Regions from separate parts of the Paenibacillus sp. FSL H7-0714 genome, predicted to be linked through region 2. Evidence: riboswitches for the same ligand, from Rfam matches in the RefSeq annotation. Region 2 holds a riboswitch; each other region holds the start of a gene.
What was found. A riboswitch is a leader RNA that binds a small molecule or an ion and turns the genes downstream of it on or off. The one in region 2 is predicted to bind cobalamin.
Positions count from the first base shown of each region.

Region 1: linked by a shared signal. The riboswitch ahead of metE (5-methyltetrahydropteroyltriglutamate--homocysteine S-methyltransferase) and the one ahead of NST34_RS03955 (S-layer homology domain-containing protein) in region 2 are both predicted to bind cobalamin.
Region 3: linked by a shared signal. The riboswitch ahead of NST34_RS10725 (RCC1 domain-containing protein) and the one ahead of NST34_RS03955 (S-layer homology domain-containing protein) in region 2 are both predicted to bind cobalamin.

Region 1 covers NZ_JBBOPT010000001.1:5,244,578-5,247,864, forward strand. The annotation lists gene metE (5-methyltetrahydropteroyltriglutamate--homocysteine S-methyltransferase) at 1-1,246, opposite strand, end outside; cobalamin riboswitch at 1,401-1,606, opposite strand; gene NST34_RS23500 (undecaprenyl-diphosphate phosphatase) at 1,767-2,627, opposite strand; gene NST34_RS23505 (DedA family protein) at 2,677-3,287, opposite strand, start outside.
Region 2 covers NZ_JBBOPT010000001.1:893,253-896,539, forward strand. The annotation lists gene NST34_RS03945 (cellulase family glycosylhydrolase) at 1-299, opposite strand, end outside; gene NST34_RS03950 (hypothetical protein) at 519-1,085, shown strand; cobalamin riboswitch at 1,176-1,376, shown strand; gene NST34_RS03955 (S-layer homology domain-containing protein) at 1,583-3,287, shown strand, end outside.
Region 3 covers NZ_JBBOPT010000001.1:2,465,797-2,469,083, forward strand. The annotation lists gene NST34_RS10720 (thioredoxin domain-containing protein) at 1-362, opposite strand, end outside; cobalamin riboswitch at 1,421-1,613, shown strand; gene NST34_RS10725 (RCC1 domain-containing protein) at 1,936-3,287, shown strand, end outside.

The DNA of each region.
Region 1 (3,287 bases), 4.4 Mb from region 2:
AAGGTAGGCTACGTTGGTCTGGTAAATCTGTAAGTCCGAGAACTTGCTCGGCCACATCCTTACGACCGCGTTCAGGAAGTGCACGGAAGGCAGTAAGGGCTTCACGACTGGCCGTCAACGCAGCAGCAGCTTCTGCTGCACCCTCTAAGGCTGCAGCAAGCAGGCCAAGCTCTCTAAGCTTCTCATCAGCAAAAGCTAAAGCAGCCTTGACGGTGGCCTTCAGCTTCACCTCACCCTGAACAGTAACCGGAACATGCAGCAAACTGCAAGAAGGCTGTATAATAAGACGATCAAGTGATACATGTACACTCAGCTTCTCGATTAGCTGCAGCTTAGCATCCAGATCTGAGCGCCAGATGTTGCGTCCGTCAATAATACCCGCTCCCAGCCACTTATCCTCAGGCCAGCCAAGACGTTCAATCGATGCCAGGTTCGTCCCGCCATCATGGACAAAATCAAGACCTAAACCTTGTACCGGAAGCTTGAACAGTGCCTCCAGCGGTTCAGCAGCTTCAAAGTAAGTCTGCAGAATAATATTTAATCCAGGCACGGATTCAGCAATTTCTGTGTAAATCGAGTGAAGTAAGGATAATTCTGATTCATTAATTCCTGTAACAATCGCTGGTTCATCAATTTGTACCCAGCTTACTCCTTCTTGCTTCAGTTCCTGCAACAGCTGAACGTAAACCGGAAGAAACTGAGCAGCAATCTTCGCAATATCCGCAGATGCAAAACCTTTTGACAACTTAAGGAATGTATAAAGGCCTAAAACCACAGGTTTACCCTCAATTCCCGCTTGGGACTTGGCAAAACGATAAGCAGCCAATGGTTTATTCTCGGTCAGACGCGGCGTTTGTGCACCGATCTCTGGAACGATGTAATGATAGTTCGTATTGAACCATTTAGTCATCTCGCAAGCGGTAGCCTCAGCATTTCCTCTAGCCATCGCAAAATAAAGATCAAGCCCAATATCGCCACCATCATACGCATAACGTGGAGGTACGATCCCGAACATTACAGCTGTATCTAGCACATGATCGTAGAACGTAAAATCATTTACCGGAATTAAATCAATGCCTGCCTCCTGCTGAGTCTTCAAATGCTGAAGCTGAATTCCTGTCATTTCAGTACGGAACGCTTCCTCATTTATTTTTCCCGCCCAGAAGGCTTCCAACGTTTTCTTCCACTCGCGGTTTTTTCCGATTCTTGGATAGCCAAGATTGCTTACTTTTACTTTGTTCGTCACTTTGCAGCTCCCCTTCTCCATCTTCTTATTTTGGACTCGATATCACTTGCATTCCTTTAAAAAAGAGCGCCCTTCCCTAAAAAAGTCAAAGGGAAAGACGCCCATAATATACCTATGGTTAACGTCTAACACCTTCCTATCCTCCGTAGGTGAAGCAGTGCTGTTGAAACAGGCAGGTCTCCTGGCTAGCGGTGTCAGCATCCTTAGCAGTCTTCCCAGCAGTAGTAAATTGCCAGTGACATATGTTGCTATGGACTCTTCCGTTACAGTGGCGGGACCGCATCGGCTTCAAACCGAATTTCCCTATTAAGCCTACCGAATTACTAATTTCCGGCAAGCACCTGTCTCCGATATTGTCAAGCTAAAACGCCTTCAGCGTCCTTTTAAGGACGGTAAGCGTTTATGCGAGAATTATAAGGATAAAGTGAGTGTCTTAAATCTGATGTCATCATACGTGAAAGCCCCCGTCATCTGCAATAGATTACGGGGGCTTTTGTTATATCGATTCCTTATAACGGATTTAGAAAAACACGAAATATACTACTGCAGCAAGTACTATGCGATATATAGCAAATGGTAAAAGCTTAATCCGGTTGATCAATTTCAAGAAGAAACGCATCGATAATAGTGCAAATACAAAGGCACTGATAAAGCCTGCAATGAAGAACGGCAGGGCATCGATGGTGAAATATTGCCAGTTCTTCATCAGTGAGAGTAAACTGGCGCCTGCCATGATTGGAACAGCCATAATAAACGTGAAATCAGCAGCAGCGCGATGACTCATACCCAGAAGAACACCACCAGAAATCGTCGACCCGGAACGAGAAAATCCCGGCCACAAGGAGAAGCACTGGACCAGACCAACACCTAGCGCCTGCTTATATGTAATCTGATCGACACTCTCCGTTTGAATCTTCTTTGGTCCGAATAGATCCGCAATAATCATTAATACAGCACCGACTACTAGACCGATTAACACGGTGGATGTAGAGAATAAATGCTCGTCAATATAATCATTAAACAGAACCCCCAGCACGCCTGCTGGCACTAAACCTACAAGCACCTGTGTAAGCTTCAGGTGGCCGCCTTTTTCAAGCTGTGGTTGTTGCTCGGTTACAGGATCCAACTGCTTGCGGCTGAAGCGCTTTAAGCCCAGCAATTCAATGAACCTATTTCTAAAAATAACTACAACTGCTAATATTGACCCCAGCTGTATAACCACTTTGAACGTATTGGCCGTATATTGTCCAAATAACTCTGTCGATTTTAACCACATATCATCAACAATAATCATATGACCTGTGGAGGATACCGGAGCAAATTCAGTCAATCCTTCAACAATTCCCAAAATAATAGCTTTAATAATCGTTAATAGCTCCATTTGTTCTCCTCCTTTTAATCATAACTTTTATCTATAAGTCCTTCTCGGCTCAACCTTCGGTGTTCATTTTCCGGCTGCGCTTGCGGAAGAACAAATACCCAAGGATCACTACTCCACCTGCAAGAAGCACGTACACTACGTTGGAGTACATATCCATATACATGGCGATGTCTTCCCAGGACTCACCCAATGCCGCACCAATAAGCACCAGCAATAGATTCCATCCCAGCGTACCAATCGTTGTGAAGATCATAAACACTCCAAATTTCATGCCCGACATCCCTGCAGGGATCGAAATCAAACTACGCACTAGTGGAACCATCCGACAAAATAATACGGTCCAATAGCCATATTTGTCAAACCAAGCGTCAGCCTTGTGGATGTCCTTTTTGCTAATCCGGAGTAGGCCGCCCCAGCGTTCAACGATCTTTTCCAAGCGATTTACATCCAACAAACGACCGATATAATAGAGAATTACTGCACCCAGCAGTGAGCCAAGCGTAGCAGCAATAATTACACCAGGAATGGTCAAATTCGTTGTGGTTGTCATGAATCCGCCAAAAGGAAGGATCACTTCGGAAGGAATCGGTGGAAATATATTTTCAAAAGCGAGCATCAGGAAAATACCAAAGTAACCAAACTGCTCCATAAAATCTGTAA
Region 2 (3,287 bases):
TCCCAAGTGATAGGAATCCGGATACTATTGTAGCCTTGTGCGGCGATTTTCTTAATCACTTCTTGGGTCACACGCGGATTGCCCCAGGAGGTTTCATCCTCACCTGTAGCATCTAGAGTATTGCCAAGGTTCCATCCGGGCTGCATATCGTCTACATAGGATTGGATCTTACTCTTTGGTGCTGCCTTAGCTTGTTGCTCGTCCTTAGTGGCAGCGGCGGCAATGGATGAGAACAAAGAGAGCAGAAGAGCGGTGACAAGGGTCAATGATAAGAATGATTTCTGGATTCGAGTAGTCATTGAATTCTCCTTTGTAAGATCATTTTTGAGGATGCTTAAACCTGACCTTCCTTAGTACTTTGGTGCTTAGATGAATACGTACACCTCCATGAATTCGTTGTAAACGCTTACCAAATACCCTAACATAGAATAATTTCAACGAGTACCTTACTAATTTGTGGTAAATTCATATATGAATTAGTGATTTGCAGTGATTCCAAAGTTATGGAGGGCAATCCAGTGAGCAGATTTCATTACATAGGCTCGGCTACAGAGCTTCCGTTAGGAGAAAGAGGCAGTGTACCGTCAGCAAAGACATATAATGAAGTGAAAAATTCCCCGGAGTATAAGAAACAAAGAGAGGCTCTGCGCCTGCAAGGTATAATTCCTTTGGATGACATCGCAGATCTATCTCATTTAAGAGATGAGGACTGTCTTGTATACGACTCGGAAGAAGATGCAGCGGGTATTTTTATAGAGGAACTTGGGTATTGGAACGATGAGATTCGCAAGCATTTTCGGAGTCCGTATGTGTACCGGATTTCACCGAATTGGGGCGGCTCTAAGCTAAAAGATACTTTACCGGGATCGTATAACGCCTCACTCAAGTGTTGTCGGGAGTTATTTAGGCTTATGACAGATTATGGGGTATCTGGTGCCGAGTTCGAGCTTTATACATGCTGGGCTGAGGAAGAAGGGCTCCCACGTAATAAAAAGTATGATCGAATCTTTGATTTGGCCTCTTTGTCACTGGAGGATGGTTTTGAGCTGAGAGAAAAAGAGTATATTGTGGTTAAAATGATTTGATATTCAATAGGATTATCGCTAACTACTCGTTATACAAAAAACAAATATTGCATGACAAAAGCATATATATTAGATATGATGAAGCATGAAAAATTAATATTAGCAATAGGTGCCAATTATGAATGTTTCGGAATTACAATCATAGATTGGTTAAATGGAAAGCGGGTGTGAATCCCGCGCGGTCCCGCCGCTGTGAAAGAGGAGTCCTTGCAAGGTACCACTGGGAAACTGGGAAGGTAGCAAGGGTGATGATACTTGAGCCAGAATATCTGCCTGTTTCTAATACACCGTTAAACTCTACGAGCGATAGAGAGGTGTTTGAATAGTGCATGTCAGCTATTATGGCGTTTTCAGTTCACTATTTTAAACCTCTTGACGTTTATGTTGAGTGGTTTTTTTTTGTGAATGCCATCCCTTAATGGGTGGCGCTGGTGTTTTTTCTCGCTGGGTTTAATTCTGTTTTTTATCATAGGAAAAGAAGGGAAGGGTTATGAAACATGAAGAAAAATAAGTTTTTAGCTTGGTTACTTATTGTAGCTGTATTCATCACGACATTCTCTACAAGTGTAATTCCGGCTCATGCAGATGGAGCAAGCTCTACGCTTAAAGGGTACGCAACTGTATCTGTAGAGAAGTTCACATTGGGTCAAGGATATATTAAGGAACCTATTAAAGTTCCGATCTACGAAGGGGACAATGGCGCATCTTTAATTATGCGTGCGCTAGGAGAGGGCAATTATAAATATTTAGGAGATATAAATAGTAGCTTTTATCTATCTGAAGTTAAAGATAATGCCAGAGATGAAGTGAATATTCCGAAATATATTTTAGATATGATCTCAGCTGGTGGGATGACAGTAGGAACTAAAGTAAATCAACAATGGTTGAGTCAGTTTGACTACACCCCCATGTCTGGTTGGATGTATGCAGTAAATAATGAATTTCCTCCAGTTGGTTTTTCTCAATATGATCCTCAAGATGGTGACATCATCCGAACTCAGTTCACCACGTATGGCTATGGTTCTGATCTTGGTGGTGGTTGGGGAGAACTACCAATTCAACTTGCCAATAAGGACGCTTTAACTGCTGAAATTGCAGAGATTAACAGCGATCCGAATAAAGAAAGTATTTTGGATAGAACTGTAGTACAATCGGCAGTCTACCAAGCCTATTCCGTGCTCGAAAATATTGAAAGCTCTCAAGTAAGTGTAGATCATGCGCTTGTCGGGCTTACCAATTCTTTGGATATAGAGCCACCTGTTATTACTGTAAGTGGTATTCAGGATAAACAGGAAGTGTCCGATAAAGATTTAAGTTTCAGAGTAGTTGTCACAGACAATATATTTAAAGATATCATGCCAGCAGTAAAACTTAATGGAGTCGTTCTATCTGCTACTAATGGTGAGTACAAAGCATCTCTAAGCCCAGGTAGTAATGTAATCACTGTAACGGCAGTAGACGGAGCAGAAAATAGAGTAGAGAAAACATATCAAATTACCTACAAGCTGAATGCTACCACTGGCGCAAAGGAACAGTTAGATAAAAGCTTGGCCTATATTTTAAAAACGGTAAAGAATCCGTCATTTGGTACTGGCAGTGGGGAATGGTCGATCTTATCTTTAGCACGTGCCAACTACGAAGTACCAAGTGGTTATTATGATCTCTATTACAACAACGTAGCTAAGAAAGTAACAGAATTAATGAAGGATGGAAAACTCGATGCTATTAAAAGCACAGAGCATTCCAGAGCGATCCTAGGACTTACCTCGATCGGGAAGGATATCACGAATGTTGCGGGTAATAATCTAATCAATGCACTCGCTGATTATCAATATGTTCAGAAGCAAGGGATTAATGGTCCCATATTTGCACTGATTGCCTTAGATAGTCGTACGTACGAGATCCCCGTTCTATTCCCTGAGCCTGATAAAGATGGGGTAATATATCAGACTACAAGAGAGAATTTGATTAAGTATATTTTAGATAAAGAAATCAAAAAAGGTACCGCGGACGCCGGAGGTTGGGCATTAGGCCCAGCAAAAGCTGATACCGATATTACTGCGATGGCGATACAAGCTCTTGCGCCTTATTATGCAACTAATCCAAATGTAAAAGCTGCCGTGGATCGGGCGATTGCATGGTTATCGAGTACGCAAAATGCTCAAGGTGGATATACAAGCTGGGGAAGCACAAGCAGTGAGA
Region 3 (3,287 bases), 1.6 Mb from region 2:
GCTTCTATAGAGTCTGGACCAAGAAACGGAAAGTTAATGAAATAAAATTGAACTTTTCCTGTATCTACAAAATCACTTTTAAACTTAGTGGCATTGTCAACATCCCAATTTCGACAAGCAGGACACTTGAAATCTGCAAACTCTATGACTTTAATAGGAGCATTTGGATCACCAATAGATGGCTGAGAAGAAAGCTGAAAGTCACCAACTTTAAGTTCGATTTTTCCAGTAGCATCCATCAAAGATGGAAGTTTCCTCAATTCGGATTCATCACTTTTAGACATAAATGCTGTAAATGCCAAAAGTAGAATTAAACATAACATAATTACTCCTACAAGCCAAAATACGTGGTTCTTTTTCATCAAGCACCTCAGTTGTTTATGGTTGGATTTTATACTAAGGTAGTCCAATAAACTTTGTATGTGAGAAAGTTCTCATATAATGATCCATAAATATTAATATAATTACTTTTTGACTTCTCTTTATTCAAACTGTGATTTTATTTGAATTGAGCATTTTGCATTAATCTAAGCCCTAGATACACAAAGGGATTTTGGGTAAAGTCAAGTAGTATGGCTATAAGTTGCACTTGGCCGTCGATGCCAAGAGTGAACTTCCCATGGCACTCAAGTTACCCTACCCATGTGAACGACGGAGATGCAGGACCTGCGATTAAGACGCTTGTGGGTAAGAAATCAAAGTGAAATTCTTTATGCTGGATGCGGGATGTGACCTAATGAAACTATGTGGCGATACGGCATCTCAACGCACAGGCTATTATCCCGATGAATCTCTGGAATGAAAAAGAACTGCCAGCGAGGATCCATGCAAAGACACGCCCTGCTGTTCAATGGGATTTCCCATGACGAATTGGGGACACGAAAAGGCATGTTTAAAATTCCGCTGTTCGTTTGCGGACAGGTCAAGTAGATTGTCCTTTAGGCATGACCGCTTGTTCGTCCTTTAAATATGGAATGGTGTTCAAAACAACAGTCAATCGAATCTCCGGTGCTATGTTTACCGCATAAGGAAGGCTGAGGTGAAAAGGAATTTTACAATAAACAAACCAGTGTAGAACGCTGCAATTCTCGAAAAAAACCCTTTTAACCGCTGAGCAGCTCCATGTTTGGGAGGATTCAAATAGCGACAATCGACCAATATTTGAATGCGATTGTGTTACTTACTTCTGCACTCGCCATCGCGAAGCAACAAGTCCAAGCGCCGCTTAAAAATTTTAGATTCACCGAAATACTGCCCGTCTGCCCATTTATTGCTCATCTCACACAACACTGAGATTTCGTTGCGGACTGATCATGCCGCTGTATCAAAATATGAATTATACGAAATGCTCATGTAAAAATAATGGTAAAAAAGTGATTAGAAATAATTATATGAATATTTTTTCTTTTTGTGGTATATTATCCAAATAAATATTTATGGTGATCACATAGAGCTTTCCATGTGACTTAAAAGGGGAATGTTGGTGAAATTCCAACGCGGTCCCGCCACTGTGAACGCACTTAAGAATTGCATTGTTAACTTTAAAAACAGTTGATGGTGTAACTCTTAATAAACTGCGAAGTCAGAATACCTGCCATAAATAAATTCAGAGATCCCACGAGGATGGGGGAGGTGTTTTTTGTCATGTCCAATTTTTTTTTTTGTGCTTTACTGTTATTAGAGTGAATATGGAATTAATTATATTCATTCTTAATGGATTTCAAAGATTCATAAATACGGAAAATGTTCGCTGTTAGCTTCAGCGGTGCTGCTATTGATATGTACTATTAGTGGTTACTGATGTTGTATCACCATCGATAATTCTCCTATATTTACCGCGGCAAAGTAGAATCAGTTGTCAAATGATATTGTACAATTGAATGTATCAATTGTACAATATGTAAAAACGAATTTATTTAATAGGAGAGAAAATATATGAAGAAATATAATGCACTTTTGCTTGCCTTATTTCTTTTAATCGCATCTTATAGCGTTATATCTTATGTGAATGCAGATAGTAGAAATAAATCAGAAGGGCCATTCGTTGGATTGAAGTTGATTCCTGAAGAACAATCAATTGATCTATCAGAAGGTTCTCCGTTGAATGTGGAATTTGCGCAGGGTATTAGCGAAGGTCAGTTTTTTAATTTGATTAATTTAGTGAATATTAATAGTAACAAGTCGATAGACATAAAGAAATCGATCAAAGGTCATCAATTAATAATTACCCCTCAGATTGCTTTGGAAAACGCTAAAGAATATATCTTGTATATACCTCCGTACTCCCTTGCAAATACAAATGGCGAAAAATTGAAAGACAATTACATTCTTAAATTTATAGTTGTTAGTGAAGAGAGTTATCAACAAGATTCTGTAATAAACTCCACATATCAAAATTTAACGGTAGTTGAATCCACATATGATGATTTTAGTGTAATTAAATCTACTTATGGTAAGCATTTAATGAAAACTGTTTTTTTAAGTGAAAGTACTAATGGATCAGTTCCATCTTTAACTCAAGGTGCACAAGTTGGTGGGGAAATATATGCTGGTATAGATAAGAGTGGTTTTATAGGTGCAAATGGAGATCTATGGTTATGGGGAAGTAATGAAATGGGACAGTTGGGAGACTTTATAACTCCATCTAGTAATAAACCAATACAGTTAGCTGGCAGCGATGTGGTTGCGATGAATAAAGGCATTACTGGTGGTACTTATAGCACATATGCTTTGAAAACTGACGGTACAGTGACGACTTTTGGATTCAATTATTATGGTTTTTTGGGTTTAGGTCCTGCTGGAGATCAGACTGATTTTATTGTCTCTCCAACCTCCATTTATGGATTATCAAATGTAAATAATATTAGCAGTAGATACTATCATACTCTTGCTGTTAAATCGAACGGATCATTATGGGGATGGGGAGATAATCAATATGGGCAAGTAGGAGGGGATAGTACACAACTTATTACAACTCCTGAACAAATCAAAGGAGTAAATGGGAGTGCTCTTACGAATATTATAGCTTCAGATGTTGGTGAGATACATTCTATAGCACTTTCTTCAAATGGAAATGTTTATGTTTGGGGGGGGAATAATCACGGTCAACTGGGGAATGGAACCCTCGTAGGTAGTAATATTCCACGTTTATTGCAAATGAGACCGAATGATGCTCCTTTAATGACAAATATTAAAGCAATTAGTTCAGGAGATAATTTTAACTTGGTATTAAAAGATGATGGGACCGTTTGGAGCTGGGGGCAGAATGATAATGGGCAACTTGGTGA